DNA from 3 places in the Pseudomonas sp. B19(2017) genome. Region 1 is predicted to be linked to each of the others. Evidence: predicted binding sites of a transcription regulator. Region 1 holds the regulator's gene; each other region holds the start of a gene.
What was found. The regulator FliA, encoded in region 1, starts transcription of late flagellar genes. The targets are predictions, from matches to a motif close to CTAAAGTTTNNNNNNNNNNNGCCGNTAA.

Region 1 (10,479 bases):
CCTGGTGCCGGGCATGCCGCATGTGGCTTTCCTCAGCCTCGGCCTGCTGGCCGGTGGCGGTGCCTACCTGGTGTGGAAGAAGCAGCAGAAAGCCAGGCTGCAGGCGCAGCAAGAGGCGCAGCGCCAGCAGGACCTGCTGCCCTCGCCGCAGCGTGCACTGGAGACCAAGGAACTGGGCTGGGACGACGTCACGCCCATCGACATGATCGGCCTTGAGGTTGGCTACCGGCTGATTCCGCTGGTCGATCGCAACCAGGGCGGCCAATTGCTGGCGCGGATCAAGGGCGTGCGCAAGAAACTGTCGCAAGACCTGGGCTTCCTCATGCCCACCGTGCACATCCGCGACAACCTCGACCTGCAGCCCAGCGCCTATCGCCTGACCTTGATGGGGGTGATCCTGGCCGAGGCCGAGATCTACCCGGATCGTGAGCTGGCCATCAACCCGGGGCAGGTGTTCGGCACCCTCAACGGCATTGCCGCACGCGACCCGGCGTTTGGCCTGGAGGCGGTGTGGATCGACGTTGGCCAGCGTTCCCAGGCGCAGTCGCTGGGCTACACCGTGGTCGACGCCAGCACCGTGGTGGCCACCCACCTCAACCAGATCCTGCAGAAGCACTGCCACGAGCTGATCGGCCACGAAGAGGTCCAGCAACTGTTGCAGGTGCTGGCCAAGGCATCGCCTAAACTTGCAGAGGAGCTGGTGCCAGGTGTCATTTCCTTGTCGGGCCTGCTGAAGGTGCTGCAAGCGTTGTTGTCGGAACAGGTGCCAGTGCGCGATATTCGCAGTATCGCCGAGGCGATCGCGAACAACGCCGGCAAGAGTCAAGATACCGCCGCGCTGGTGGCCGCAGTGCGCGTCGGATTGTGTCGCGCCATCGTGCAAAGCATTGTCGGCGTTGAGTCGGAGCTGCCAGTGATTACCCTGGAGCCAAGGTTGGAACAGATTTTGCTGAATAGTCTGCAAAGGGCCGGGCAAGGTCAGGAAGACGGTGTTCTTCTGGAACCGAGCATGGCCGAGAAGCTGCAGCGTTCGTTGATCGAAGCGGCCCAGCGCCAGGAAATGCAGGGCCAGCCGGCCATCCTGCTGGTCGCCGGCCCGATCCGCGCCATGCTGTCGCGTTTCGGTCGCCTGGCTGTACCGAATTTGCATGTTCTGGCGTATCAGGAAATACCTGACAACAAGCAAGTCACCATCGTTGCCACCGTGGGCCCTAACGGCTGAGGTAGTGGATAATGCAAGTTAAGCGATTTTTCGCCGCCGATATGCGTCAGGCCATGAAGCTGGTCCGCGATGAGCTGGGCGCCGATGCCGCGATCATCGGCAACCGCCGCATCGCCGGCGGTGTCGAACTGACGGCTGCGCTGGACTACAAGCTGTCCGCCCTGGCCCCGCGTGTGCCCAATGCCGAGCTGGAAGAAGAGCTGCGCAAGACCCATACGCGCATCGCCACTGCCCAGGCCGAACTGGGCCACCGCCAGGACAGCAGTGACAACAACCGCCAATTGTTCGCCGGGCAATCGCTGACCGCCGCCGAGCCATTGATCGAACCGCACGTCGATGCGCCCGAGGCCGTTGCGCCAGCCCCTGCCTCGGCACCGGTCGACCCACGCCTGTTCGATGCCATGCGCTCCGAGCTGTCGGGCCTGCGCGAGCTGCTGGAAGTGCAGCTCGGTTCGCTGGCCTGGAATCAGCTGCAGGGCAGCAAGCCGCAGCAGGCCACGGTCTGGCGCCGCCTGCAGCGCATCGGCCTGTCCGGGCCGATCGCCCGCGAGCTGCTTGACCTGACCGCCGAGATCGACGAGCCACGTCAGGCCTGGCGCATGCTGCTGGCGCACCTGGCGCGGATGATCGAAATTCCCGAGATCGAGCCGATCGAAGAGGGCGGGGTGATCGCCATGGTCGGCCCGGCCGGCATGGGCAAGACCACCACCCTGGCCAAGCTGGCCGCCCGCTACGTGCTCAAGTACGGCGCGCAGAACCTGGCGCTGGTGAGCATGGACAGCTTCCGCATCGGCGCCCAGGAACAGCTCAAGACGCTGGGCCGTATCCTCAACGTGCCGGTGACCTATGTCGACCCGGGCCAGTCGTTGGCCGCGGCGCTGGAGCCGCTGTTGCGCAAGCGCGTGGTGCTGATCGATACCGCCGGCCTGCAAGCCAGCGACCCGGCCCTGCGCCTGCAACTGGAAACCCTGGCCGGGCGGGGCATTGCCGCCAAGAACTACCTGGTGCTGGCCACCACCAGCCAGAAGCAGGTGCTGACTGCCGCCTACCACAGCTACAAGCGCTGCGGCCTGGCCGGTTGCATCCTGACCAAACTCGATGAAACGGCGAGCCTTGGCGACGTGCTGAGCCTTGCCATCAGTCACGAACTGCCAGTGGCCTACCTGACCGATGGGCCGCGCATTCCTGACGACCTGCACCTGCCTCGCGGGCACCAGCTGGTTACCCGCGCGGTCAATGTGCAGCAGCAGGACGAGCCCAGCGAAGAGGCCATGGCCGACATGTTCGCTGATCTCTATCACAACCCACGGCGAGCGGGTTGATGATGAAGCGTGTGCAAGGTAGCTATGCCAAAGGGTACGCAGAATTGCCCTACGTGTGGCCTGAGTCCCAGCGAGACAAGGTAAAGAACAGACATGGGTAGCATGCATCCCGTACAGGTGATCGCCGTGACCGGTGGCAAAGGTGGCGTCGGCAAGACTAACGTTTCAGTGAACCTGTCCCTGGCGCTGGCCGAGCTTGGTCGCAGGGTCATGCTGCTTGACGCCGACCTGGGCCTGGCCAATGTCGACGTGCTGCTGGGGCTGACCCCCAAGCGGACGCTGGCCGATGTCATCGAAGGGCGCTGCGAGCTGCGCGACGTGATGTTGCAGGGGCCGGGCGGGGTGCGCATCGTGCCGGCGGCCTCGGGCACGCAGAGCATGGTGCACCTGGCCCCGGCCCAGCATGCCGGGTTGATCCAGGCCTTCAGCGAAGTCGGCGACAACCTGGACGTGCTGGTGATCGACACCGCGGCCGGTATCGGTGACTCGGTGGTCAGCTTCGTCCGCGCCGCCCAGGAAGTGCTGCTGGTGGTGTGCGACGAACCCACCTCTATCACCGATGCCTACGCCCTGATCAAGCTGCTTAACCGCGACTACGGCATGAACCGCTTCCGTGTGCTGGCCAACATGGCACAAAGCCCGCAGGAAGGGCGCAACCTGTTCGCCAAGCTGACCAAGGTCACCGACCGCTTCCTCGACGTTGCCCTGCAGTACGTGGGCGCCGTGCCGTATGACGAGTGCGTGCGCAAGGCAGTGCAGAAGCAGCGCGCGGTTTACGAAGCCTTCCCTCGCTCCAAGTGCGCGCTGGCATTCAAGGCGATTGCCCAGAAGGTCGACAGCTGGCCGCTGCCGGCCAACCCGCGCGGTCATCTGGAGTTCTTTGTCGAGCGCCTGGTGCAACCCACCAGCGCGGGACCTGTGTTATGAATGCCAGCGGTTTCAAGATGTATAGCCGCGCGTCGAAAGACGCCCAGTACGAGCTGATCGAGCGTTACGCCCCGCTGGTCAAGCGCATCGCCTACCACTTGCTGGCGCGGCTGCCGGCCAACGTGCAGGTCGAGGACTTGATCCAGGCCGGCATGATCGGCCTGCTGGAAGTGGCCAACAAGTATGACGCCAGCAAGGGCGCCAGCTTTGAAACCTACGCCGGCATCCGCATTCGCGGGGCCATGCTCGATGAAGTGCGCAAGGGTGACTGGGCGCCGCGTTCGGTGCACCGCAACACGCGCATGGTCAGTGACGCGATGCGTGCCGTGGAGGCCAGAACCGGTCGCGACGCTAAAGATCATGAAGTTGCTGCCGAACTCCAATTGAGTCTCGATGATTACTACGGGATCTTGAACGATACCCTGGGCAGCCGCCTGTTCAGTTTCGACGACCTGCTGCAGGACGGCGAGCACGAAGGGCTGCATGAGGACGGCGCCAGCGGCCAGGTCGAGCCTGCGCGTGGCCTGGAGGACGAGCGCTTCCAGGTTGCCCTGACCGAGGCCATCGCCAACCTGCCGGAGCGTGAACGCCTGGTGCTGGCGCTGTACTACGACGAAGAGCTGAACCTCAAGGAAATCGGTGAGGTGCTTGGGGTCAGCGAGTCGCGGGTCAGCCAGTTGCACAGCCAGTGTGCCGCGCGCCTGCGCAGCCGCCTGGGGGAATGGCGGGCGCGTTGAGCCCGCTGGCATTGCCGTCTTTTTCCACGTGCGTTTTCCATGTTGCACCGAATTGATTGAATGCGCGCTCGGGACCGAGCGCGTTTGAGACTGCTTGGAGGTCTACTTGAACAAAGATATGAAAATCCTCATCGTTGACGACTTTTCGACGATGCGGCGGATCATCAAGAACCTGTTGCGTGACCTGGGCTTCACCAACACCGAAGAAGCCGATGATGGCACCACGGCGCTGCCGATGCTGGAAAACGGCCACTTTGATTTCCTCGTGACCGACTGGAACATGCCCGGCATGTCCGGCATCGACCTGCTGCGTAAAGTGCGTGCCAGCGACAAGCTGAAAACCATGCCGGTCCTGATGGTGACGGCCGAGGCCAAGCGCGACCAGATCATCGAAGCGGCCCAGGCCGGGGTCAACGGCTATGTGGTCAAGCCGTTCACCGCCCAGGTGCTCAAAGAAAAGATCGAGAAGATCTTCGAACGCGTCAACGGCTGAGTCACGTCAGGGGGGCGCGCCATGGATTCATCACAAACGTCTTTGGGCGAGTTCGAATCGACCCTGAAGAAGCATGCCCAGGAGCTGGTTGAGAGCCTGGAGCGAGGCCGTTTCGGCGAGGCGGTGCAGCTGATTCACGAGCTGAACCAGACCCGCGACCGCGGCCTGTACCAGGAAGTCGGCAAGCTGACCCGCGAGCTGCACAGTGCCATCGTCAGTTTCCAGATCGACCCGACCATGCCGCAGGCCGAGGAGGTGTCGCAGATAACCGACGCCACCGAGCGCCTGTCGTATGTGGTCAGGCTTACCGAGGGCGCGGCCAACCGCACCATGGACCTGGTCGAGGAAAGCACCCCGGTGCTCAACGAGCTGGCCAGCGAGGCCAAGGCCCTGAGCGCCGACTGGCAGCGCTTCATGCGCCGCGAAGTCGCTGCGCCGGAGTTCCGTGAGCTGGTCAAGCGCGTCGACAGTTTCCTGACGCACAGTGCCGAAGGTAACCGCAAGGTCGCCGGCCACCTCAACGACATTCTGCTGGCTCAGGACTATCAGGACCTGACCGGCCAGGTGATCAAGCGCGTCACCAACCTGGTCACCGAGGTGGAAAGCAACCTGCTCAAACTGGTGCTGATGGCCAGCCAGGTCGACCGCTTTGCCGGTATCCAGCATGACCACGATCAACTGCGTGCAGAAAAAGATCGAGAAAAACATCCGACTCGGGGTGAAGGTCCGCAGATTCATGCCGATAAGCGTGAAGACGTCGTGTCCGGTCAGGACGATGTCGATGATCTGCTGTCCAGCCTTGGTTTTTAAGGAGCACGTTTGATGAGCTTCGGCGCCGATGAAGAAATCCTCCAGGATTTCCTGGTAGAAGCCGGCGAAATTCTTGAGCAACTGTCCGAGCAACTGGTCGAGCTGGAAAGCCGGCCCGACGATGCCGACCTGCTCAATGCGATCTTTCGCGGTTTCCACACTGTAAAAGGGGGCGCCGGCTTCCTTCAGCTGAACGAGCTGGTGGAGTGCTGCCATATCGCCGAGAACGTGTTCGACGTCCTGCGCAAAGGTGAGCGCCGGGTCGACGCGGAACTGATGGATGTGGTGCTCGAGGCACTGGATACGGTCAACAGCATGTTTGGCCAGGTGCGCGAGCGCACTGAAGTGACCGCGGCTACCCCCGAGCTGTTGGCGGCGTTGTCGCGCCTGGCCGAGCCGGGCGGCGCCGAAAGCGTTGAAGTGCCTGCCGCTGCGGCGCCGGCGCCGGTTGCCGAGGCGCCAGCCGAGGAGCAGGACATCACCGACAGCGAGTTCGAACAGCTGCTCGATTCGCTCGATGCGGTCAAGGCACAAGCTGCGGCCGACGAGCAGATGCAGGGCGAGACTGTCAGCGGTGAAGGTGACGAAATCACCGACGCCGAGTTCGAGTCGCTGCTCGACCAGTTGCACGGCAAAGGCCAGTTCAGCGCCGAGGTGGCTGCGCAGCCGGTTGTCAGCGCGCCGGAAACGGCCAGCGACGAAATTACCGACGCCGAATTCGAATCGCTGCTGGACCAGTTGCATGGCAAGGGCACCTTCCAGGCCGATGCCTTGCCCGGCGCCAAGGCGCCAGCGCCTGCCGCAGCGGACACCCATGCTGGCGGCGACGACATCAGCGAGCACGAGTTCGAGGCGCTGCTGGACCAACTGCATGGCAAGGGCAAGTTCGGTAGCGACGTTGCCGCCGTCGAAGCCCCGGCTGCGGCCAAGGCGCAAGCGCCGGCAGCGGCCAAGGCCGACAGCCAGCCCGTGGCCAAGCCAGCCGCAGCTACGCCGGCACCTGCCAGCAAACCTGCCGCAGCACCCCGCGCCCCGGCCGCGGCCGCCGACAAGCATGGCGCCAGCGAAGCGGAGACCACCGTACGGGTCGATACCGCACGCCTGGACGAGATCATGAACATGGTCGGCGAACTGGTGCTGGTACGTAACCGCCTGGTGCGCCTGGGCCTGAACAGCGGCGACGAGGCCATGTCCAAGGCCGTGTCCAACCTTGACGTGGTCACCGCCGACCTGCAGACCGCGGTGATGAAAACCCGCATGCAGCCGATCAAGAAAGTCTTCGGCCGCTTCCCGCGCCTGGTGCGTGACCTGGCCCGCCAGCTGAAGAAAGAGATCAACCTGGAGCTGGTCGGCGAAGAGACCGACCTGGACAAGAACCTGGTCGAGGCCCTGGCCGACCCGTTGGTGCACCTGGTGCGCAACGCCGTCGACCATGGTGTGGAAATGCCCGATGAGCGTGAAGCGTCCGGCAAGGCGCGCACCGGCCGTGTGGTGCTGTCGGCCGAACAGGAAGGCGACCACATTCTGCTGTCGATCTCGGACGACGGCAAAGGCATGGACCCCAACATCCTGCGCGCCAAGGCCGTGGAAAAGGGCCTCATGGACAAGGATGCCGCCGACCGCCTGAGCGAGTCGGACTGCTACAACCTGATCTTCGCCCCGGGCTTCTCGACCAAGACCGAGATTTCCGACGTGTCCGGTCGTGGCGTGGGCATGGATGTGGTCAAGACCAAGATCTCCCAGCTCAACGGCTCGATCAACATCTTCTCGGCCAAGGGCCAGGGCTCGAAGATCGTCATCAAGGTGCCGCTGACCCTGGCGATCATGCCCACCTTGATGGTGATGCTGGGCAACCAGGCGTTTGCTTTCCCGCTGGTAAACGTCAACGAGATCTTCCACCTCGACCTGTCGCGCACCAACGTGGTCGACGGCCAGGAAGTGGTGATCGTGCGTGACAAGGCGCTGCCGCTGTTCTACCTCAAGCGCTGGCTGGTCCAGGGCCAGGTGCACGAAGAGCAGCACGAGGGCCATGTGGTGATCCTGTCGGTCGGCACCCAGCGCATCGGCTTTGTCGTCGATCAACTGGTTGGCCAGGAAGAAGTGGTAATCAAGCCGCTGGGCAAGATGTTGCAGGGCACCCCGGGCATGTCCGGGGCCACCATCACTGGCGACGGTCGCATCGCGTTGATTCTCGACGTCCCGAGCATGCTCAAGCGTTACGCCGCGCGGCGTATTTGATTTCGGTGGCGCACCCTGGCGGGTTGCGCCGCCTAATGGAGTGTTTATGGCAGTCAAGGTCCTGGTGGTGGATGATTCCGGTTTCTTCCGCCGCCGCGTCTCGGAAATCCTCTCGGCGGATCCGACGATCCAGGTAGTGGGTACCGCGACCAACGGCAAGGAAGCAATCGACCAGGCGCTGGCGCTCAAGCCCGATGTCATCACCATGGACTACGAAATGCCCATGATGGACGGCATCACTGCGGTGCGGCACATCATGCAGCGCTGCCCGACGCCGGTGTTGATGTTTTCGTCGCTGACCCACGAAGGCGCCCGTGTCACCCTCGATGCGCTGGATGCCGGTGCGGTGGATTACCTGCCGAAGAACTTCGAGGACATTTCGCGCAACCCCGAGAAGGTCAAGCAGTTGCTGTGCGAGAAGGTGCATACCATTTCCCGCAGCAATCGCCGTTTTGGCAGCTATGCCAGCCATGCGCCGGTCGCCGCACCTGTGCCGGCAAGCAGCAGCCACACCCCTGCCAGCAGTCTTGCCAGCCCGGCAGCGGCGCGCACGCCTGCGCCTGCCCGTGCGGCGGCACCGGCAGCGGCGCCAGCGCACTCGCCGGCACCCAAGCGCAAGCCTTACAAACTGGTGGCCATCGGTACCTCCACGGGCGGCCCGGTCGCCCTGCAGCGGGTGCTGACCCAGCTGCCGGCCAACTTCCCGGCACCGATCGTGCTGATCCAGCACATGCCGGCGGCCTTCACCAAGGCCTTTGCCGAACGCCTGGACAAGCTGTGCCGCATCAGCGTCAAGGAAGCCGAGGACGGCGACATGCTGCGCCCGGGCCTGGCCCTGCTGGCGCCCGGTGGCAAGCAGATGATGATCGACGGCCGTGGCGCGGTGAAGATCCTGCCCGGTGACGAGCGCCTGAACTACAAACCGTGCGTGGACATCACCTTCGCCTCTGCGGCCAAGTCGTATGGCGACAAGGTGCTGTCGGTGGTGCTTACCGGCATGGGCGCCGATGGCCGCGAAGGTGCGCGCCTGCTCAAGCAGGGCGGCAGCACGGTGTGGGCCCAGGATGAAGCCAGCTGCGTGATCTATGGCATGCCCATGGCCATCGTCAAGGCCAACCTGGCCGACGCGGTGTACAGCCTGGACGAAATCGGCAAGCACCTGGTGGAGGCGTGCGTCTGATGGACGTGCTCAGCCTGATCGGCCTGATCCTCGCCTTTGTCGCCATTGTCGGTGGCAATTTCCTCGAAGGCGGCCATGTCGGTGCGCTGATCAATGGTCCGGCGGCGCTGATCGTGCTGGGCGGCACCCTGGCGGCGGCCTTGCTGCAGTCGCCATTGTCGTCGTTCAAGCGTGCCTTGCAGATTCTGCGCTGGATCCTGTTTCCGCCGCGGGTCGACCTGGCGGGCGGGGTTGACCGTGTCGTCAACTGGAGCCTGACGGCGCGCAAGGAAGGCCTGCTGGGCCTGGAAGGGGTAGCCGACAGCGAGCCTGACCCATATGCGCGCAAGGGCCTGCAGCTGCTGGTGGATGGTGCCGAGCCAGAAGCCATCCGCAGCATCCTGGAAGTCGATTTCCTGACCCAGGAAAGCCGCGATATCCAGGCTGCCAAGGTGTTCGAGAGCATGGGGGGCTACGCGCCGACCATCGGTATCATTGGTGCGGTGATGGGCCTGATCCACGTGATGGGCAACCTTGCCGACCCGTCGCAACTGGGCAACGGCATTGCCGTGGCTTTTGTCGCGACCATCTACGGCGTGGCCAGCGCCAACCTGATACTGCTGCCGATCGCCAACAAGCTCAAGGCCATCGTCATGCGCCAGTCGCGCTACCGCGAGATGCTGCTCGAGGGCCTGCTGTCGATTGCCGAGGGTGAGAACCCGCGCTCGATCGAGCTGAAGCTGCAAGGCTTCATGGAGTAGCCCATGCGTCGCCGTCGTCATACCGAGGAACACGAAAACCACGAACGCTGGCTGGTGTCGTACGCCGACTTCATCACGTTGCTGTTCGCCTTTTTCGTGGTGATGTACTCGATTTCCTCGATCAACGAGGGCAAGTACAAGGTCATTTCCCAGGCCTTGCTCGGCGTGTTCAACGACCCCGAGCGCAGCATGAAGCCGATCCCCATCGGCGAAGAGCGGCCGCTGAGCGTGCGCCCGGCCGAGCCGTTGGTGAAGGACAGCGAGCAGACCGAGGCGGGCCTGGGGGCGACCAGTGTCGACCCGCTGAAAACCATCAGCGATGACGTGCGCGATGCCTTTGGCGACCTGATCAACAGCGACCAGATGACCGTGCGCGGCAATGAGCTGTGGATCGAGATCGAGCTCAATTCCTCGTTGCTGTTCGGCAGTGGCGATGCCATGCCTAGCGACAAGGCATTTGCCATCATCGAGAAGGTGGCCGGCATTCTCAAGCCGTTCGCCAACCCGGTGCATGTCGAAGGCTTTACCGACAACCTGCCGATCCGCACTGCACAGTACCCGACCAATTGGGAGCTGTCGTCGGCGCGGGCGGCGAGCATCGTGCGCCTGCTGGCCATGGAAGGGGTCAACCCGGCGCGCATGGCCTCGGTCGGCTATGGCGAATACCAGCCGGTGGCGAGCAACGACACTGCCGACGGCCGTGCGCGCAACCGGCGCGTGGTGTTGGTGATTTCGCGCAACCTCGAAGTGCGCCGCAGCCTGACTGGCTCGGGCAGTGCCAATGCCACGCCGGATGCCGCATTGCGCCGG
Region 2 (10,479 bases), on a different contig from region 1:
GCAGGAAGCGGTGATGGATGTGGTCAACGGCAAGGCTGATGCCTTTGTCTATGACGCGCCTTACAACGTGGTGGCCGTGGAGAAGGCCGGTGCGGGCAAGCTGCTGTTCCTCGAAGAACCCTTCACCTACGAGCCGCTGGCCTTCGGCCTGAAGAAAGGCGACTACGACAGCATCAACTTCATCAACAACTTCCTGCACCAGATCAAGCATGACGGGACCTACGATCGTATTCACGACAAGTGGTTCAAGAACAAGGACTGGCTGAAGGACATGGAATAAGGCCCAGGCCACAAGCCCGGCTTTATGACCCCGACGCGCAGGCAAACCCTGCGCGTTCGCATTTACGGAAGTACCCCACGTGATCAAACACAAGAAAGCCCAGTGGCCCTGGCACGGTTTGACTGCCCTGGTCCTGGTGGGCCTGGCGTTCAGCCTGTACATGGCCACCTCGATGATTTCCTACGAGTGGCGCTGGAACCGCGTACCGCAGTACTTCGCCTACAAGGCCGAGGAAGCACAGCGCGCCGCCGGTTACGGCACCGTGCAGGAGATCGTCATCTCGGGTGACAATGCCCGTGTCACGCTGAAAGACGAGAATGGTGACGAGCAGGTACTCGACGTGGCCAAGGACAGCCTGCAGCTGTCTCGTGGCGATGATGTTTCCGAAGGCGACCAGATTGGCGTCACCCGCCACTGGGCGGCCGGCCCGCTGCTTTGGGGGCTATGGACCACCCTGTGGATTTCGGTGGTGTCCGGTGCCCTGGGCCTGCTGATCGGCCTGTTCGCCGGCCTCTGCCGACTGTCCAGCAACCCCACCCTGCGTGACCTGACGACGGTATATGTCGAACTGGTGCGTGGTACCCCGCTGCTGGTGCAGATCTTCATCTTCTACTTCTTCATCGGTACCGTGCTCAACCTGTCCCGCGAGTTTGCCGGGGTGGCGGCACTGGCGCTGTTCACCGGCGCCTACGTGGCCGAAATCGTGCGTGCCGGCGTGCAGTCCATCGCCAAGGGCCAGAACGAGGCGGCCCGCTCGCTGGGCCTGAACGCGGGCCAGTCGATGCGCCACGTGATCCTGCCGCAGGCCTTCAAGCGTGTGCTGCCGCCTTTGGCCGGCCAGTTCATCAGCCTGGTCAAGGACACCTCGCTGGTCTCGGTGATCGCCATCACCGAACTGACCAAGAGCGGCCGCGAGGCCATTACCACCTCGTTCTCGACCTTCGAGATCTGGTTCTGCGTGGCAGGCCTGTACCTGCTGATCAACCTGCCGCTGTCGCACCTGGCCAGCCGGCTCGAGCGGAGGCTTGCGCAAAGTGATTGAAGTCCGTGACCTGCTGAAAGTCTTCGACACCCGTGGCCACGTGGTACGGGCTGTGGATAATGTCACCACCCAGGTCGCCAAGGGCGAAGTGGTGGTGGTGCTCGGCCCGTCGGGTTCGGGCAAGTCGACCTTCCTGCGCTGCCTTAACGGCCTGGAGCATTTCGACGAAGGCCATGTAGCCATCGACGGCCTGCAACTGGCTGACCCGAAGACCGACATCAACGCCTACCGCCGCGAAGTCGGCATGGTGTTCCAGCACTTCAACCTGTTCCCGCACATGACCGTGCTGGAGAACCTGTGCCTGGCGCAGAAGGTGGTGCGCAAGCGCAACAAGGCCGACCGCGAAGCCAAGGCCAGGGCTCTGCTGGAGAAGGTGGGCATTGCGCAGAAGGCCAATGAATACCCGTCACGCCTGTCCGGCGGCCAGCAGCAGCGGGTGGCGATCGCCCGTGCTTTGGCCATGGACCCGAAAGTGATGCTGTTCGACGAGCCGACCTCGGCGCTCGACCCGGAAATGGTCGGCGAGGTGCTGGACGTGATGAAGACCCTGGCTCAGGAAGGCATGACCATGGTCTGCGTCACCCACGAAATGGGCTTTGCCCGCGAAGTGGCGGACCGCGTGTTGTTCTTCGACCATGGCAAGTTGCTGGAAGATTCGGCGCCGGCCGCGTTCTTCGCCTCGCCGAAAGACCCGCGTGCGCAGGCGTTTCTGCGCCAGGTGCTGTAACCCGCACTGGACTCTTCGCGGGCATGCCCGCTCCCACAAGGGTAGCGATATACCTGTGGGAGCGGGCGTGCCCGCGAAGAGGGCGACGCGGTTTCAGATGTTGAACCGCCCCACCATCCCCCGCAACTGCCGCCCCAACTGCTCCAGTTCCCCACTCGAAGCCGCCGTCTGTTCACTGGCTGCACTGGTCTGATCCGACACATCGCGCACATTCAGCACACTGCGATTGATCTGTTCGGCCACCACGCTCTGTTCTTCGCTGGCGGTGGCGATCTGCTGGTTCATGCCCTGGATGCTCGACACCGTGTCGGTGATCTGGCTCAACGCATGCCCGGCCTTGCGGCTCAGCTCGACGCTCTGCTCGGTCAGGTTCTTGCTGCTGTCGAGCAATCGGGTCACCTCGTCGGTACCGTTGTGCAGGCTGTCGATCAGTTGGCTAATCTCCTCGGTGGCGGTCGAAGTCCGCTGGGCCAGGCCGCGCACTTCATCGGCCACCACGGCAAAGCCACGCCCGGCTTCACCCGCCCGTGCCGCTTCGATCGCCGCGTTCAGGGCCAGCAGGTTGGTCTGCTCGGACACCGACTTGATCACATCGAGGATGCTGCCAATGCGCTGGCTTTCGCCCGCCAGGTGCTGCATGGCGGCCAGGCAATGGTCCATCTGCCCGGCCAGTTGCTCGATACGGCCGATAGCCTCGGCCACCACCTGGTCGCCCATCTGCGCCTGCTGGTCGGCATTGGTCGCGGCCAGCGAGGCCTGTTCGGCGTTCTGCGCCACTTCCTGCACGGTGGCGCTCATCTGATTCATGGCAGTCGCCACCTGGTCGGTTTCCTCGCGCTGCTGGTTGATGCGCAGCTTGGTATCCTCGCTGCTGCCTGCCAGCTCCGAGGCAGCTTGTGACAGTTGGCTGACGCCCTGGTCGATACCCCCGATAAGCTCGCGCAGGCTCAAGGTCATTTCACGCATGCTGGCCTGCAATTGCCCCATCTCGTCGCGGCGTTGCACTGTTTCGACCTGGCTCAGGTCGCCCTTGGCAATGCGTGCGGCCACGGCCAGGGTCTGACGCAAGGGTTGGGTGATCTGCAGGGTGATCAGCCAGGCGGCCAATACGCCCACCACCAGCGCCAGCAGCGCCACGCTGGTCAGCAACGAGCGGGCAGCCAGGGCTTCGCTGTCACGTTGCTCGATCTTGCGCTTGCCAAGCTCCAGGCTTACCGCGCGCAACTCATTGCCCATCTTTTCCAGGCTGTTCTGCAATTGCTCGACGTGCACCGCGGCGCGTCGGTACTGGTCCAGGCTGGCGCGGTATTTGCCCAGCTCGACACCGGGTTGCTCGGTAACGGCACGTGGCAGACGCAGCGGTGCAAGGCTCTTGAGCAGTTGCCCCAAGCTGGCATCGGCAGCGTTCAGGGCGTTGTCGCCAACCTTGGCGAAGTCCTCGACAGGGGTGAAAGTGTAGGCCGGTACCAAGCTCTGCTGGTTGGCACCGTCGACATGCCGGCTGAGGGTATCCATCAGGCCCAGCACAGCGCCTTGCTGACTGTCGGCAGGCATCTCCAGCAAGGCCTGGGTCTGCAGTTTGTCGATCGCCTCGTTGAGCGTCTGCTCCTGTAGCTGCATGGCCTCGCGCAGGGCGACACGGTTGGCGACGCTGCGTTGCAGTTCGCTGAAGTCATCGCGCAAGCGTTGCAGCAGCGTCAGCTTTTCGGTCAGCAATTGCCGCGATTCATCGACGCTGCTGCGTTGTTGCAGGGTGGTCAGCATGTTGTGCAGTTGTTCGAGGATGCTGGCTATCCGCGATTTGCTGGCATCGTCGTTGAGCACGCGGTAGGTAATGCTTTCCGCGCGCAGGTCTTTGGTCAGGTCGTTGATCAGGCCTATTTCACTGAGTTGCTGTGAGCGCACGATGGCGTCATCCAGCGCGCGCCAGCCACTGATGGTGGTGGCCAGGGTGAGCAGCAGAACCACGGCGAAGCCGAGGGCGAGCTTGGCAGCGACACTGATGTTGCCAAGCTTGCGGTTGAGGTAGCCGAGCATGATGAGCCTCCGGGCGATTGAGAGAGGGGATGCGGGCGGATTGCCGGCATCACACCTCTGCCAATCGGCAGCGGAGCTGTAGGACTTGACCTGATAATCAGGTAGGAAATTTCACTTCAACACGTAGGAATGCTCCGCCTGTGCCGGCCTCTTCGCGGGCTTGCCCGCTCCCACAGGTACTGCACAGACTTTGAGAGCTGTGCGGTCCCTGTGGGAGCGGGCAAGCCCGCGAAGAGGCCGGGAAAGGCGGCCCATTCTTCAGATCAGAGCCTGAACCGCCCCACCAACCCCTGCAAATGGGTACCCAGCCGCGCCAGCTCCATGCTGGAGCTGGCCGTCTCTTCACTGGCCGCTGAAGTCTGGTCAGAAATATCCCGCACATTCATCACGCTGCGGTTGATCTCTTCTGCCACGGCCGTCTGTTCTTCCGCCGCAGTGGCAATCTGCTGGTTCATCGCCTGGATCGACGACACGGTGCGAGTGATGGTTTCCAGTGAGCTGCCGGCGCGGCGGGTCAGTTCAACGCTGCTATCGGTAAGCTGGCGGCTGCTGTCCATCACGCTGGCCACGCGCTGGGTGCCGCTCTGCAGGCCGGCAATCAGCTCTTCGATCTCTTCGGTCGATTGCTGGGTGCGCTGCGCCAGGCTGCGTACCTCATCGGCTACCACCGCAAAGCCACGCCCGGCCTCGCCGGCACGGGCCGCTTCGATCGCCGCGTTGAGGGCCAGCAGGTTGGTCTGTTGGGCCACCGACTTGATCACGTCGAGTACGCTGCCGATCTTGTCGCTCTCGGCCTTGAGCTGGTTCATCGCTTCGCTGGAGTTGACCACTTCGCCGGCCAGGCGCTCGATCTGCGCCACCGCCTCGCCCACCACACGGTCGCCTTCGCGGGCTTGCTGGTCGGCCATCAACGCGGCTTCGGAGGCCTGCTCGGCATTGCGTGCCACTTCATGCACGGTGGCGGTCATCTGGTTCATGGCGGTCGCTACCTGATCGGTCTCGACCTTCTGGTTGTTGACACCGGCGCTGGTCTGCTCGGTCACCGCCGACAGCTCCTCGGCAGCGCTGGCGATCTGCGTGACGCCATCACCGATGCCGCCGATCAATTCACGCAGGCCCTGGGTCATGCGCTGCATGCTGGCTTGCAACTGGCCCAGTTCGTCGCGGCGTTGTACCTGCAGGTCCTGGGTCAGGTCGCCACTGGCCACGCGTTCGGCGGCGCGCAAGGTCTGGCGCAGCGGGATGATGATCTGCCGGGTGATGGCCCAGGCCGCCAGCAGGCCGAGGGCCAGGGCCAGAGCGGTGGCCACTGCGAGCAGGGTCTTGGCCTGGGCCGCGCCGGCGTCACGCACCTCGGTCTGCGAGGCGGTCATCGCCTGGCTGGTTTGCAGCAGTACCGTACCTTGCTCGGCCATGTGCTGAAGGGCTTGCTCACTGGCGGCCTGGGCATTGCCGAACTGGGTGACTGCGTCGCGGTAGCCGGCCATGGCAGTGGCGGCATCGTCCAGGCTGGCGGCATGCTCCGCCGGTACTTTGGCCGGCAGCGCGCGCAATTCGGCCAGGGCCTGGTCTATGGCCTTCAGTGCCGTTTGCTGGAAATCGGCATTGCCGCTGTAGGTGTAGCCACGCACCTGGAAGCGCGCCTGTTGCAGCAAGGCGCTCACGTCCACCGCGTGCTGGTACTGGTTGATATCGCCACCTTGCAGCAGCCCTCGCTGTACCCGGCCGATCAGTTCGGCAGCCTTGTCGGCGCTGTCGCCCAGCACGTCACGGCTGGCTTCGCGGCGTTGGCCGGCCTGCTTCAGGTCGTTGAACGCCTGCTGGTACGCACGCACGGCCTCGCGTTGTTGCTCCAGGCGCTGGCGGTCGGTGGGTTGTTCGATCTGTCCGAGCATCAGCTGCACCTGGCGGTCGAGGTTGCCCAGGGCCTTTTCCAGCTCAGCCACCGAGGCTTCGTCACGCTGGCGCTGGTAATGCTGGCGGGCGATACGCAGTTCCTGGGTGTACTGCTGGATGACCGAGATGTTTCCCAGCTTGTCGCCACGGTCAATGATGCTGTCCATGCCGTGCCAGCCGGCCAGGGTGATGGCTAGCGTCAACAGCAGCACCAGACCGAAGCCCAGCCCCAGTTTGCGATTGACGCTCACATTACCCAATGATTGGGCGAACCATTGATACATGTACGACTCCCCGGCGGCTTGGCAGCACCATTAATTGTTGTGTTGCCAAGGCAATCGGCCTGGGGAAGGGAAACTTTATGGGTAAAAATTGACTTATGTGTCAGAAAATCCGTGAAAGCAGCGCCGTTACTGCCGTCTCGACCCGCAGGATACGCTCGCCCAGTTGTACCGGTGCCAAGCCTGCCTTGCCCAGCAGGTCCACTTCATAAGGGATCCAGCCACCCTCTGGGCCGATGGCCAGGGTCACGGGCTGCTCCACGGCGCGCGGGCAGGCAGGGTAGGGGCCGGGGTGGCCGACCAGGCCCAGGGTGCCTGCGGCGACGGCCGGCAAGCGGTCTTCGACGAAGGGCTTGAAGCGCTTCTCGATGATCACCTCGGGCAGCACGGTGTCGCGCGCCTGTTCCAGGCCGAGGATGAGGTTCTCGCGTATGCTGTCAGGGTGCAGGAAGGGGGTTTGCCAAAAGCTTTTCTCGACCTTGTAGCTGTTCACCAGGATCAGCCGCGGCACACCAAGGGTGGCCACGGTCTGGAACAGCCGGCGCAGCATCTTCGGCCGGGGTACGGCGAGCACCAGGGTCAGCGGCAGTTTGGCCGGTGGCTGCTGGTCAAAGGCGACTTCCAGTTCGGCTTCGTGTTGTTCCAGGCGCAGCACCGTGGCTTTGCCCATCAGGCCGTTGATACGGCCCACGCGCAGGTTGTCGCCCACCGCCACACGGTGGATGTCCTGCATGTGGGTGAAACGCCGGTCAGCGAGAACGACGCGGTCGGCCGAGACGAAGTCGGCCTCTTCAAGGAGCAACAAGTTCACGGTTGGGTCGCTGGTGGCTGGTCGTTGTGGTCGTTGGCGGCGCTATCGTCGGCTTCACTGCGTTTGCGGATCAGGCTGCCGCACAGCACGCCGATCTCGAACAGCAGCCACATAGGTACGGCCAGCAGGGTCTGGGAGAAGATGTCCGGTGGGGTAAGGACCATGCCGACCACGAAGCAGCCGATGATCACGTAGGGGCGAATCTTCTTCAGATACTTCACGTCGACCACGCCGATCCATACCAGCAGCACCACCGCCACCGGGATTTCGAAGGCCACGCCAAAGGCGAAGAACAGCGTCATCACGAAGTCGAGGTAGCTGGCGATGTCGGTCATCATCGACACACCTTCCGGCGTGGCGCTGGCGAAGAAGCCGAAGATCAGCGGGAACACCAGGAAATAGGCGAAGGCCATGCCGGCATAGAACAGGAAGATGCTCGACACCAGTAGCGGAATGGCGATGCGCTTTTCATGGCGGTACAGCCCGGGCGCGATGAAGCCCCAGATCTGCTGGAGGATGAACGGGATCGCCAGGAACAGCGAGACGATCATGGTCAGCTTGAACGGCGTGAGGAACGGCGAGGCCACGTCGGTGGCGATCATCGTCGCATTGGCCGGCAAGTGCTCGCGCAGTGGCGCTGAGACCAGGGTGTAGATCTGCTGGGCGAAGGAGAACAGCCCGGCAAAGATCAGGAAAATGACGGCAACGCAGCGCAACAGGCGGGTGCGCAGTTCGGTCAGGTGCGAAACCAGCGGCATTGGCTGGTCGTGTTCCGGATTCTCGCTCATGGGGCTCGCGGCGGTTGAGGCGGTTCAGAAGGCGTGGCCGGGGTGGCAGTGGTTTCGACCGGCCTGGCTTCGAGCCCGGCGGGCGGCTGCACGGTGGCGGTGGTGACAGGCGGCTGCGCCGGTGGCGTCATCGGGTTGAGGATACGCTTGGCTTCCTCTTCCATCTGCAGGATGTGCTCGTTGTGCAGCTGGCGGCGGATTTCGTCGGCGCCGATTTCGCGCTCCACTTCCATCTTGATGCTGTTGAAGCTGCGCTTGAGCCGGCCGATCCACAGGCCTGCCGTGCGCGCGGCACCGGGCAGGCGCTCGGGGCCGAGCACCAGCAGGGCGACCAGGCCGACGAGCAGCAGCTCGCTGAAACTGATGCCGAACATGGGTCAGTCTTTCCGCTGCGGCTCTTGGGCCGGCTGGGCCTGGCCTTCGATGGTGTGGCCCTGGTTCTGCTGGGCAGTGTTCTGCACCGGTGGAACGGGTTGGGCAGGCGGCGGAGCCTGCTCGGCCGGCTTGTTCTCTTCGTCGCTCATGGCCTTGCGGAAGCCCTTGATCGACTCGCCCAGGTCACTGCCGAAGTTCTTCAGCTTCTTGGTGCCGAACACCAGCACCACGACCACCAGCAGGACGATCCAGTGTTTCCAGTCAAAGATACCCATTTCGTACTCCTGAAAAATGTGTGTACAGCAAATCGATCCGGCAACACGGTCCCTGTGGGAGCGGGCAAGCCCGCGAGCACCGGCGCAGCCGGTGCCATGCATTGCGTCGCATGCTTCGCGGGCATGCCCGCTCCCACAGGAGGCGAGCAGCACCCGCCTCAAAATACATCAGGCAGATGGTTGCCGCGCGGCCTTCTCATCATGCCCGGAAAGCCCGAAACGGCGGTCCAGCTCATCCAGCAAGGCTTGCGGATGCTGGCCCAGCGCGCTGAGCATTACCAGGCTATGAAACCACAGGTCGGCGGTTTCGTAGATGACATCGCTGTAATCCTTGCTGATCGCGGCATCCTTGGCGGCAATGATCGTCTCGATCGACTCTTCGCCGAGCTTTTCGAGAATCTTGTTCAGGCCCTTGTGGTACAGGCTGGCCACGTAGGAGCTGTCGGGCGCCGCTTGCTTGCGTTGTTCAAGCACTTCGGCCAGGCGGTTGAGGGTGTCGCTCATGTCAGTGTCCTGCGCTGTAGATGGCATCCGGGTCTTTCAGGACCGGGTCGACGGTTTTCCACTGGCCGTCTTCGAAGACGCGGTAGAAGCAGCTTTCACGGCCGGTATGGCAGGCGATATGGCCCAATTGCTCGACCATCAGGATGATCACGTCGGCGTCGCAGTCCAGGCGCATTTCATGCAGCTTCTGCACATGGCCGGATTCCTCGCCCTTGCGCCACAGCTTGCCACGCGAACGCGACCAGTAGATGGCACGCTGTTCGGCGGCGGTCAGAGCCAGCGATTCGCGGTTCATCCAGGCCATCATCAGCACGCGTCCGGTCTTGTGGTCCTGGGCGATCGCCGGTACCAGGCCTTCGCTGTTCCACTTGATCTCGTCCAGCCAGTCTTTCATCGTCGACTCCAAAGCGGGTCCGCTCCTGTGCCGGGCCCTTTGCGCTAGTGTGCCAGCCATGGGCGCGGCTGGCTATTGGCGCACGATCAGGTAAAGGCCGGCGGCCAGCATCAGCCAGGCCGGCCACGCGGTAGGGGCGGCCAGGCTGGCGGCCTCGGCGGCACCAGCGGCCAGTACCGCACCGCCGCCCAGCAGGCCGGCACCCAGCAGGCGCAGTGGCCAGCGGTCGCCCTGGCGACGGCGTTCGGGCAGTTGCGGGTCGTGCAGGTGCGGTTGTGACAGGCGTTCGAGGACGTCACGGGCCATGTCGGCCAGGTGCGGCAACTGCTCGACCTGGCTGTGGATGTTGCCAAACACGGCTTTGGGGCTCATGCGGTCACGCATCCAGCGTTCGAGGAATGGCTTGGCGGTGCTCCACAAGTCCAGGTCGGGGTACAACTGGCGGCCCAGGCCCTCGATGTTGAGCAGGGTTTTCTGCAGCAGGACCAGCTGCGGCTGCACTTCCATGTTGAAACGCCGTGCCGTCTGGAACAGACGCATCAGCACCTGGCCGAAGGAAATATCCTTTAACGGTTTTTCGAAGATCGGCTCACAGACGGTGCGGATCGCTGCTTCGAATTCATTGACCTTGGTGTGCGCCGGTACCCAGCCCGAGTCGATGTGCAGTTGCGCAACGCGGCGGTAGTCTCGTTTGAAGAAGGCGATCAGGTTACGCGCCAGGTAATCCTGGTCCTCGTCCGTCAGGCTGCCGACGATGCCGCAGTCGATGGCGATGTACTGCGGGCTCCAGGGGCGTACCGTGCTGACGAAGATGTTGCCGGGGTGCATGTCGGCGTGGAAGAAGCTGTCGCGGAACACCTGGGTGAAGAATACTTCCACGCCGCGTTCGGCCAGCATCTTCATGTCGGTGCGCTGATCGGCGAGCGTGGCCATGTCGGTCACCGGGACGCCATAGATGCGCTCCATCACCAGTACTTTCGGCCGGCACCAGTCCCAGTACACCTGTGGCACATACATCAGCTCGGAGCCTTCGAAATTACGGCGTAGCTGGCTGGCATTCGCCGCTTCG
Region 3 (10,479 bases), on a different contig from region 1:
GGTTGTCGAGGATGTCGCAGATCCAGCCGGCAAGGGCCACGCACTGAGCGACCTTGAAGCCGCGGGTGGTGACGGCCGGGGTGCCGATGCGCAGGCCCGAGGTGACGAATGGCGACTGCGGGTCATTCGGCACGGCGTTCTTGTTGACGGTGATGTGCGCGCGGCCAAGGGCGGCGTCGGCATCTTTGCCGGTGAGGCCCTGGCGAATCAGGCTGACCAGGAACAGGTGGTTGTCGGTGCCACCGGAAACCACGTCGTAGCCGCGGTCGATGAACACCTGGGCCATGGCCTGGGCGTTTTCGATCACTTGTTGCTGGTAGGCCTTGAAGCCAGGCTCCAGCGCTTCCTTGAAGCACACGGCCTTGGCGGCGATCACGTGCATCAGCGGGCCGCCCTGGGCGCCAGGGAATACCGCGGCGTTCAGCTTCTTCTCGATCTCTTCGTTGGCCTTGGCCAGGATCAGGCCACCGCGCGGGCCGCGCAGAGTCTTGTGGGTAGTGGTGGTCACCACATCGGCGAACGGGATCGGGTTCGGGTACAGGCCAGCGGCAACCAGGCCGGCCACGTGGGCCATGTCGACGAACAGCAGCGCGCCGACCTTGTCGGCGATGGCACGGAAGCGTGGGAAGTCGAGGGTCTTGGAGTAGGCCGAGAAGCCGGCAACGATCATCTTCGGCTTGTGCTCGACAGCCAGGCGCTCGACTTCGTCGTAGTCGATCAGGCCGGTGTTGGTGTCGATGCCGTACTGCACAGCGTTGTACAGCTTGCCCGAGGACGACACCTTGGCGCCGTGGGTCAGGTGGCCGCCGTGGGCCAGGCTCATGCCGAGGATGGTGTCACCGGCCTGCAGCAGGGCCAGGTAGACCGCGCCGTTGGCCGAGGAGCCGGAGTGCGGCTGGACGTTGGCGTAGTCGGCACCGAACAGCTGCTTGGCGCGTTCGATGGCCAAGGCTTCTACCTTGTCCACGTGCTCGCAGCCACCGTAGTAGCGCTTGCCCGGGTAGCCTTCGGCGTACTTGTTGGTCAGGCCGCTGCCTTGGGCCTGCATCACGCGCTTGGAGGTGTAGTTTTCCGAGGCGATCAGCTCGATGTGGTCTTCCTGGCGCTGTTCTTCGGCATTCATCGCCGCCAGCAGTGCATCGTCGTAACCCTGGATCTGGTCTTGCTTGCTGAACATCGTGTATCTCCCGGCAGCGATCATTTTTTGTCGTGGGGCACTGTGGCCCTTTGTGGCGATGTTATGACTGGGCGGGGCGGGTCAGATGCCTGCGCACGCCTTGCAATGGCGCGTTTACGACATTCGTTGTGGTGTTGGCTTCTTCGCGGGCACGCCCGCTCCCACAAGGATCTGCACAGGCCTGTGGGAGCGGGCGTGGCCGCGAAAAGGCCAGCACATACGCCAGAGCAATCTGCCGATGCACAGCTTGTATAGGCAACTGCTGAATCGATGGTTTAGAGTGCTGTTCTGCGTCGTTCACAGGACAGTGCCATGACAGACAAGAGCCAACAATTCGCCAGCGACAACTATTCCGGTATCTGCCCCGAAGCCTGGGCGGCGATGGAGAAGGCCAACCGTGGCCACGACCGCGCCTACGGCGACGACCAGTGGACCGAACGCGCCGCGGAATACTTCCGCAACCTGTTCGAAACCGACTGCGAGGTGTTCTTCGCCTTCAACGGTACCGCCGCCAACTCCCTGGCCCTGGCCTCGCTGTGCCAGAGCTACCACAGCGTGATCTGCTCCGAGACCGCCCACGTCGAAACCGACGAATGCGGCGCGCCGGAGTTCTTCTCCAACGGCTCCAAACTGCTGACCGCGCCCAGCGTCAACGGCAAGCTGACGCCGCAGTCGATCCGGGAAGTGGCGCTGAAGCGCCAGGACATCCACTACCCAAAGCCACGGGTGGTGACCATTACCCAGGCCACCGAGGTCGGTACCGTCTACCGCCCCGACGAGCTGAAGGCGATCAGCGCCACCTGCAAGGAGCTGGGGCTGAACCTGCACATGGACGGCGCACGCTTTAGCAATGCCTGCTCGTTCCTGGGTTGCAGCCCGGCCGAGCTGACCTGGAAGGCCGGCGTCGATGTACTGTGCTTTGGCGGTACAAAAAACGGTATGGCGGTGGGCGAAGCGATCCTGTTCTTCAACCGCCAGCTGGCCGAGGATTTCGACTACCGTTGCAAGCAGGCCGGGCAGCTTGCATCCAAGATGCGTTTCTTGTCGGCGCCTTGGGTGGGCCTGCTGGAAGATGGCGCCTGGCTGCGCCATGGCAATCACGCCAACCATTGCGCGCAGTTGCTTGCCTCGCTGGTGAGTGACTTGCCGGGGGTCGAGCTGATGTTCCCGGTGGAGGCCAACGGGGTGTTCCTGCAGATGCCAGAGCACGCGATCGAAGCGCTGCGCGGCAGGGGTTGGCGGTTCTATACCTTCATTGGCAGTGGCGGGGCGCGGTTCATGTGCTCGTGGGATACCGAGGAAGAGCGGGTGCGCGAGTTGGCGGCGGACATCCGCGCCATCATCGGCGCCTGACAGGCCGCATTCGCGGGCATGCCCGCTCCCACAGGAATATCGTAGCCGTCGAGCGCTGCGCAGTACCTGTGGGAGCGGGCAAGCCCGCGAAGAAACCAACACTGATCTAAAGCCTGAAACCACCCATCTGCCGCGCCAGGTCATCCGCCAAGCCACGCAGCGCCTGGCACTCTTCGCGACAACCCTGCACCTCCGCCGCGGTCTCCCGCGCCAGGTCAGAAATCCCCTGCACCGTACGATTGATCTCTTCGGTCACCGCCGACTGCTCTTCGGTCGCAGTAGCCACTTGATGGTTCATGTCGCTGATGTGCTCCACCTGGTCAGTGATCGCCCCCAATGACGCCCCGGTGCGCTGGCTCGACGCCACCCCGCTACCCGTCGCTTGCTGCCCCGCCTGCATCGAACTCACCGCCGAACCCGCGCCCTGTTTCAGGCGCTGGATCATCTGCTGCACTTCGTCGGTGGACAGCTGCGTGCGCCGTGCCAAGGTACGCACCTCATCGGCCACCACGGCAAACCCACGCCCCATTTCCCCAGCCCTGGCCGCCTCGATGGCGGCATTCAGCGCCAGCAGGTTGGTCTGCTCGGAAATACTACGAATCACCGCCAAGACTTCATCGATCGAGGCTACTTCATCGGCCAACTGGCTGACCGCTTCGGCCGCCTTGCCGATATCACCCGACATACCCTCGATACCCCGGATCGAACGCTGCACCACCTCACGCGCCTGCAATGCCTCATCCCGCGCCGATTGCGAGGCCTGCGCCGCATTGCCGGCGTTGCGGGCAATGTCCTGCACGGTCAACCCCATTTCGTGCACGGCGGTAGCGACCATTTCGGTCATTTCCTGCTGGCGCCCGGAACGCTCGGCGGTGTTGTCCACCACCTGTGTCACCTGCTCGACCGCCAGGTGCAGCCGCTCGGAAGTGTGCAGTACCTCGCCGATCAACCGGCGCTGGCTGTCGAGGAAGCGGTTGAAACCACGCGCCAGGTCGCCCAGTTCGTCCTGGCGTGAATCGTCCAGCCGGTGGCTGAGGTCACCCGCGCCGCTGCCAATCTGCACCAGCGCCGCTGTGACGCGGCGAATCGGCCGCACCAGGCCACGCGCCAGCAGCACCACCAGCAGCAGCGACACCAGGGCCACGGCACCACCGATCAGGCTGGTCAGCCATACCGCCTGTTGCATTGGTGCGTAGATTTCCTCCTCCGGCACCTCGGCCACCAGGGTCCAATTGAGATCGCGCAGGGGCAGGCCGAGAGCCAGGTAGCTTCCGCCGTCACGGCTGAAGCGGCTGCTGCGCAGGCCTTCGCCGCCGGTCATCAGCGCCTTGGCAGCATCCGCGCCCAGCTGTTCGGTGAGCTGGCGTTTACCGCTGAAGGCAGCGTCCGGATGAACCTGGATCAGGCCATCGTTACGCACCAGAAACACCTTGCCGTGCTCGCCGAATTTGAAGTCATGGATCAGCTTCGACAGCTCGGTCATGCGCAGGCCCATGCCGGCCACGCCGACCAGTTGGCCATTCTTTTCCACACGGTAGTCGATGAACAGCGCCAGCTCGCCCGTGGCACCGTCAATGTCGATGTTGATCAGGCGCTCGGCACCGCTGTCGATGTAGCCGTAGAACCATTTGTCCTTGGGGTTGCTGCGACTGAGGGTACGGTCCAGGCCATTCTCGCTGTAGTAATGGCCGGTTTCGGTCGATACGAACAGCGTGGTGAAGGCCTGGTTGCGCTGCTTGGCGGCAGCCAGATACTCGATGAATGGTGCGCTCTGGGCAGGGTCTTCACCGGCGGCAAGCCAGTCGCGCAGCAAGGTGTTGCCGGCAATGTCAGCCGCTGCCACCAGCGGCTGGCCTAGCATGCGCTCGATGTCGTTGCGAATGGCCTCGATGCTGGCGGGTAGCGCAGTATCGACCAGGTAGCGTTCGGTGAGGCGGTTGAGCGCCACCGTGAAGATGATGACCACCACCAGGATGCTCGCCAGCAAGGCGGCACCCATGCTGGTGATCAGCTGCCACTGGATGCTCTTACGCCAGATACGCATGCCCCTACTCCCCGCAAATTATTGTTTTGCGAAAAGTGTATACACTTGCGTATCCAGTTAATCCAGTACTCTGAAGCAATCCGCCGCCCCTGTGGGAGCGGGTTCACCCGCGAATGCGATGGTGAAGCCACTGACGTATTCGCGGGTAAACCCGCTCCCACAGGGACCAGTGCAGGGCCTTATTGTTCAGCAATGGTCCGCACGATGGCGTCCACCGTGGCGTCGATCTGCGCCTGGGTACGCTCCAGTGTCTTGCGGTGCTCATCCTGCAATTCGATCTGCCGCGAACACAGGTTCAGCGCGGCCAGCACCAGCAGCTTGTCGCCGATCAGGGTCGGGTACTGACGCTTGGTCTGGGCCAGGGCAGTGTTGAGCATCTGCACCGCCTGGGCCAGGGTTGCTTCCTGGCCTTCAGGCGCCTTGATCGAATAGTCGTTGCCGAGGATCGACACAACATTGATCGGCTGTGCTCGCAGTGTCATGCGCCTACGACGCCGGCGTTGGCGCGCTCGACCAGGGCTTGCAGGCGCGCGGCGGTGCTGCCGTTCTTCTCTTCCTGCTCCATCAGCGACAGTTGCAGGGTCTCGTTCTCTTCCTTGGCCTGGGCCAGTTCCTGGCCGAGGGCGGAGTTCTGCTCGGTGAGTTGGGCGTTCTTCTGCAGCAGGTCGTTGACCAGTTGCTCGATTTGATTCAGGGAGGATTCCAGCATGGGTCTATCTCAGGTTGTTGCGAGGGGCGCACACGATAAAGAAAAGTGCAGCCCATCGCCATTAAATATCGGATTCACGAAGTGTCTAACCCGCAGATTGACAGAGGATCCACACCCTTGTTCCGACCTGGGTCAACCGCCGGTCAGGAAACGCCTGCAACCGCACAATTTTCGCCGGGCGCCCTCAAGCGTGACTCGGCCCGACCGATATCCCGGAGAGTCATATTCCGTCGCACTGACTGCGTCACCCTCACTAGCCTGGATCTGCCCATACCATGTCACTACGCAACATGAACATCGCCCCGCGCGCGCTGCTCGGCTTTGCCCTTATAGGCCTGCTGATGCTCGGCCTCGGTATCTTCTCCCTGGTGCAGATGGGCAACATCCGCCAGGCCGGCCTGGTCATCGAGCAGATCAGCGTGCCCAGCATCAAGGTTCTCGATGAGATCAATGCGCTGAACCTGCGCCTGCGCAGCCTCTCCTACCGCCTGCTGGTGAACCGCGAGGCGCAGACCCAGCAGGAGACCCTGAGCCTGCTGGACCAGCGCAACCTCGAGATCGACCGTGCCCGCCAGGTATACCTGCCGCTGATCAGCGCCGCCGACGAACAGGCCGCGTACGATCAATACGTCCAGCTACTCACCCAATACCGCCAGCTTGAGTCGCGCATGCGCAGCCTGAGCCAGGCCGGCCGTATCGACGAATTGCGCGACCTGCTCAACCGCGACCTACTGGCCAACTCCGAGCAGATCAACAAGATCATGGAGACCTTGGTGCGCATCAACACCGAGCAGACCCGCGCCACCAACCAGACAGCTGCCAGCCAGTACAGCACCGCCTTTACCCTGGTCATCAGCCTGCTGGTCACCGCCACCGTGCTGACCTTGCTCTGTGCCTTCCTGCTGACCCGCAGCATCGTCAAGCCGATCGAAGAAGCCCTCAAGAGCGCCGAGCAAGTTGCCGATGGCGACCTGACCCACATCATCCGCGCCGAAGGCAGCGACGAAGCCGCCCGCCTGCTGCGGGCCATGGCCCGCATGCAGGACAAGCTGCGCGATACCCTGCAGCAGATCGCCGGCTCCGCCACCCAGCTGGCCTCGGCTGCCGAAGAGCTGAACGCCGTCACCGACGAAAGCGCCCGTGGCCTGCAGCAGCAGAACAACGAAATCGAACAGGCCGCCACGGCGGTGACCGAGATGACCAGCGCCGTAGAGGAAGTGGCGCGCAATGCAGTCAGCACCTCGGAAGCCTCCAGCGAAGCCAGCCGTTCGGCTGGCGATGGCCGCGACCTGGTAATGGAGACCGTGGGCGCCATCGAGCGCATGAGCGGCGACGTACAAGCCACCGCCAAGCTGATCACCCACCTGGCCGAACAGTCGCGTGATATCGGCAAGGTGCTCGACGTGATCCGTGGCCTGGCAGACCAGACCAACCTGCTGGCACTCAACGCGGCGATCGAGGCGGCACGTGCCGGCGAGGCAGGCCGTGGTTTTGCCGTGGTCGCCGATGAAGTGCGGGCGCTGGCCCACCGTACCCAGCAGTCGACCAGCGAGATCGAGCGGATGATCGGCAGCATTCAGGGCGGTACCGGAGAGGCCGTGGAGTCGATGCGCACCAGCACCGAACGTGCCGAATCGACCCTGAATATCGCCCGTGGCGCGGGCTTGGCGCTGGATACCATTGCCGGGGCGGTGGCGCAGATCAACGAACGCAACCTGGTGATTGCCAGCGCTGCGGAAGAGCAGGCGCAGGTGGCGCGGGAAGTGGACCGCAACCTGGTGAACATCAATGATCTGTCGGTGCAGAGTGCTACCGGGGCGCATCAGACCAGTGCGGCGAGTGCGGAGTTGTCGCGGTTGGCGGTGGACCTCAATGGCCTGGTGGCCCGATTCCGTACTTGAAACCATAGGGGCCGCTTTGCGGCCCATCGCCGGCAAGCCAGCTCCCACACCGACCGCGCTATACAGTACCTGTGGGAGCTGGCTTGCCGGCGATGGGCTGCAAAGCAGCCCCCCTGCAATTTCAGATCAGTAATCGATCCGTACATCCCCTTTCGGCACGCTGCAGCACGACAGGATGTAGCCCTCGGCTTCGTCCTCTTCGGTAATGCCGCCGTTGTGCTCCATCTCTACTTCACCGCCCAGTTTGAGTACCTTGCAGGTACCGCAAATACCCATGCCGCAGGCTTTCGGGATCATCAGGCCAACCTTCGCCGCCGCCGCATGCACGGTCTCGCCCGGGGCAATGCGGATGCTCTTCTCGCTGCCGATGAACTCCACCAGGTTGAGGTCGGCCGCGTCCAGTTCCGGCGCGTCGGCAGCCTGCTCTGCGTGCTCCACCGCATCGGCCTTGGCCTCGGGCGGGGTCGCACCAAACGATTCCTCGTGGTAGTTCTTCATGTCGAAGCCGACCGCTTCGAGCATGCGCTTGACCGCGCTCATGTACGGCGTCGGGCCACAGCAGAACACCGTGCGCTCCATGTAGTCCGGCGCGATCAGCTCCATCAGACGCTGGTTGAGATAACCGCGATAACCCGCCCACGGCTCACCCAGGCCATGCTTTTCACAAATGATGTGCAGGCTGAAATTGGGGATGCGCGAGGCCATCTGCTCCAGCTCGCGGTGGTAGATGATGTCCTTCGGCGAACGGGCGCTGTGCACGAAGACCATGTCGACATTGCCGTTGGTGTCGTAGAACCAGCGTGCCATCGACATGACCGGGGTGATACCGACACCGCCCGAGAGGTACAGCACCTTCTGCGCAGGGAAGTCGATGGCGTTGAACAACCCCACCGGGCCGTGCACCGGCAGCTCGGCGCCTTCGTGCATGGTGTCGTGAAGGAAGTTGGACACCAGGCCACCCGGTACACGCTTGACGGTGATCGAAAAGCTGTAGGGCACCGACGGTGAGCTGGAGATGGTGTAGGAACGCATTACCGGCTTGCCTTCGATCTCCAGCTCCAGGGTGACGAACTGCCCTGGCTTGAAGAAGAACATGATCGGCTGGTCGGCCATGAAGCAGAACGTGCGCACGTCCCAGGTCTCCTGGATGACCTTGACGCAGCGCACGATGTGGCGGCCGTTGGCCCAGGTCTGGGTGGTGACCGGATTGAGGAAGGTATCGGACATGTTCATCTCCAGCAGCCGACTATTGGCCTTTTATGGCTTGGATAATGCGCAAGCTGAAGACGACGTACATTCCTGCCAGCGACATCGGCGTGCTTATCGCGACCAGCCCCGCGCTGCAAGGGCTGGCGCGTCGTAATTCAAATCGGCCATGTCGCCCATGGATACGGTTCATGGCGCCTTCGGACGCACACTCCACGGCAAAACAACCAGCTGTTTCTTGATGAGCAGCCTTGCGGCACCACAACAACGATTAGCCACCTTTTGCCGGCCGCACACGGCCCCGAGGAATACACGATGGACGTCACCGCAACCCTGAGCCTGGGCGATCCACTGGAACCAGCACGCAAGGCAACCGCCGAGATGCTGCAGACCCGCGAGCGCACCTACTCGCTGCCCCAGCCTTTCTACAACGACGAGCGTCTGTTCCAGATCGACATGCAGGAGATCTTCCATAAGGAGTGGCTGATCGCCGGCATGACTTGCGAGATCCCGGCCAAGGGCAACTACATCACCCTGCAAATCGGCAAGAACCCGATCATCGTGGTGCGTGGCGCCGAAGGTAAGGTGCATGCCTTCCATAACGTCTGCCGCCACCGTGGCTCGCGCCTGTGCGTCAGCGAGAAGGGCAAGGTGGCCAAGCTGGTCTGCCCTTACCACCAGTGGACCTACGAGCTGGACGGTCGCCTGCTGTTCGCCGGCACCGAAATGGGTGCCGACTTCGACATGAACCAGTACGGCCTGAAGCCGGTGAACGTGAAGGTCGCCGGTGGCTACATCTTCATCAGCCTGGCGGAAAACCCGCCCGCCATCGACGAGTTCCTGGCCACCCTGGACCATTACATGGAACCGTACGACATGGAAAACACCAAGGTGGCGGTACAGACCACCTTGATGGAAAAGGCCAACTGGAAGCTGGTGCTGGAAAACAACCGCGAGTGCTACCACTGCAACGGTTCGCACCCGGAGCTGCTGCAAACCCTGCTGGAGTGGGACGACACCAACGACCCACGCGCCAGCCAGGAATTCAAGGACCACGTGGCCGCCTCCGCTGCCGCCTGGGAAGCCGAGAAAATCCCGTACCTGCACAAGAGCCATGGCCTGCGTAACCGCATCGTGCGCATGCCGCTGCTCAAGGGCACCGTGTCGATGACCATGGACGGCAAGCAGGCCTGCCAGAAGCTGATGGGCCGCATCAAGAACCCGGACCTGGGCTCGATGCGCATCCTGCACCTGCCGCACTCGTGGAACCACTGCATGGGCGACCACATGATCGTGTTCACCGTATGGCCGATCAGCGCCCAGGAAACCATGGTCACCACCAAGTGGCTGGTGCACAAGGATGCCGTGGAAGGCGTGGACTATAACCCTGAGAACATGCGCAAGGTATGGGACGCGACCAACGACCAGGACCGTCGCCTGGCCGAAGAGAACCAGCGTGGTATCAACTCCACCGCTTACCAGCCAGGGCCGTACTCGAAGACCTACGAGTTTGGCGTGGTCAACTTCATTGACTGGTACAGCCAGCGTCTGCTGAACAACCTGGGGGCGGAGCCGGCGCCTTACCTGAAAGAAGTGCAGGCGCAGTAAGCGTACTGCGGGGCTATACCTGCAAAACGTGAGGTGCAGCAGGGCGGGTCGACCTTATCCGCCGTGCTGCTCCCTGGACCCCCCTGCCTACTGCGGACAACATTTCGTCCACCATTGTAAGGTCCACAATTGTTTCCGAGGCCACTGACACAATTTCACGTGGCTGATCTCGCAAGTATCCGAACGCTTCTCGCCCTGCTGCAGAACTCCCTATCAAACCACCGCTCAGGTTGGCGACCGTATTACCTGCCGCAAACACATCCGTGAGTGTTTGCATGGTCGGGTTAACGCCGTATGCAGCAGCAGTTACTTGCCCGGCTACACCGAAAGCGCCCGTCATGGCGAACTGCTGATTGGCTACCCTCAACTCAGGGGCCAGGTCTTGATGCACAAAAGGCGTGTTGTTATGGGTACTTTCCCGGATAGCAACCCTACGCCCCACGATATTCCTCATGGTGCGAACAATTGCACCAAACAAGGT

Region 2: CAF70_RS02440 (methyl-accepting chemotaxis protein) is a predicted target of FliA. The motif match lies at 6,318-6,345, and genes of this name have one in related genera.
Region 3: CAF70_RS17690 (methyl-accepting chemotaxis protein) is a predicted target of FliA. The motif match lies at 5,467-5,494, and genes of this name have one in related genera.

The regions. Positions count from the first base shown of each region.
Region 1 covers NZ_NEJR01000018.1:93,541-104,019, forward strand. Annotated here, with positions in the region: gene flhA (flagellar biosynthesis protein FlhA) at 1-1,222, shown strand, start outside; gene flhF (flagellar biosynthesis protein FlhF) at 1,234-2,544, shown strand; gene fleN (flagellar synthesis regulator FleN) at 2,638-3,471, shown strand; gene fliA (RNA polymerase sigma factor FliA) at 3,468-4,208, shown strand; gene CAF70_RS21385 (chemotaxis response regulator CheY) at 4,327-4,701, shown strand; gene CAF70_RS21390 (protein phosphatase CheZ) at 4,723-5,511, shown strand; gene CAF70_RS21395 (chemotaxis protein CheA) at 5,524-7,749, shown strand; gene CAF70_RS21400 (chemotaxis response regulator protein-glutamate methylesterase) at 7,796-8,929, shown strand; gene CAF70_RS21405 (flagellar motor protein) at 8,929-9,669, shown strand; gene motD (flagellar motor protein MotD) at 9,673-10,479, shown strand, end outside.
Region 2 covers NZ_NEJR01000001.1:518,558-529,036, forward strand. Annotated here, with positions in the region: gene CAF70_RS02415 (transporter substrate-binding domain-containing protein) at 1-280, shown strand, start outside; gene CAF70_RS02420 (amino acid ABC transporter permease) at 360-1,322, shown strand; gene CAF70_RS02425 (amino acid ABC transporter ATP-binding protein) at 1,315-2,049, shown strand; gene CAF70_RS28045 (methyl-accepting chemotaxis protein) at 2,143-3,036, opposite strand; partial or broken gene CAF70_RS28050 (methyl-accepting chemotaxis protein) at 3,046-4,086, opposite strand; gene CAF70_RS02440 (methyl-accepting chemotaxis protein) at 4,350-6,266, opposite strand; gene CAF70_RS02445 (16S rRNA (uracil(1498)-N(3))-methyltransferase) at 6,367-7,074, opposite strand; gene tatC (twin-arginine translocase subunit TatC) at 7,071-7,862, opposite strand; gene tatB (Sec-independent protein translocase protein TatB) at 7,859-8,236, opposite strand; gene CAF70_RS02460 (twin-arginine translocase TatA/TatE family subunit) at 8,240-8,512, opposite strand; gene CAF70_RS02470 (phosphoribosyl-ATP diphosphatase) at 8,681-9,016, opposite strand; gene hisI (phosphoribosyl-AMP cyclohydrolase) at 9,018-9,410, opposite strand; gene ubiB (ubiquinone biosynthesis regulatory protein kinase UbiB) at 9,483-10,479, opposite strand, start outside.
Region 3 covers NZ_NEJR01000013.1:9,551-20,029, reverse strand. Annotated here, with positions in the region: gene CAF70_RS17715 (serine hydroxymethyltransferase) at 1-1,177, opposite strand, end outside; gene CAF70_RS17710 (low specificity L-threonine aldolase) at 1,490-2,530, shown strand; gene CAF70_RS28205 (methyl-accepting chemotaxis protein) at 2,637-3,365, opposite strand; partial or broken gene CAF70_RS28200 (cache domain-containing protein) at 3,501-4,529, opposite strand; gene CAF70_RS17700 (cell division protein ZapA) at 4,754-5,056, opposite strand; gene CAF70_RS17695 (hypothetical protein) at 5,053-5,283, opposite strand; gene CAF70_RS17690 (methyl-accepting chemotaxis protein) at 5,559-7,184, shown strand; gene gbcB (glycine-betaine demethylase subunit GbcB) at 7,311-8,411, opposite strand; gene gbcA (glycine-betaine demethylase subunit GbcA) at 8,706-9,998, shown strand; gene CAF70_RS17670 (RHS repeat-associated core domain-containing protein) at 10,012-10,479, opposite strand, start outside.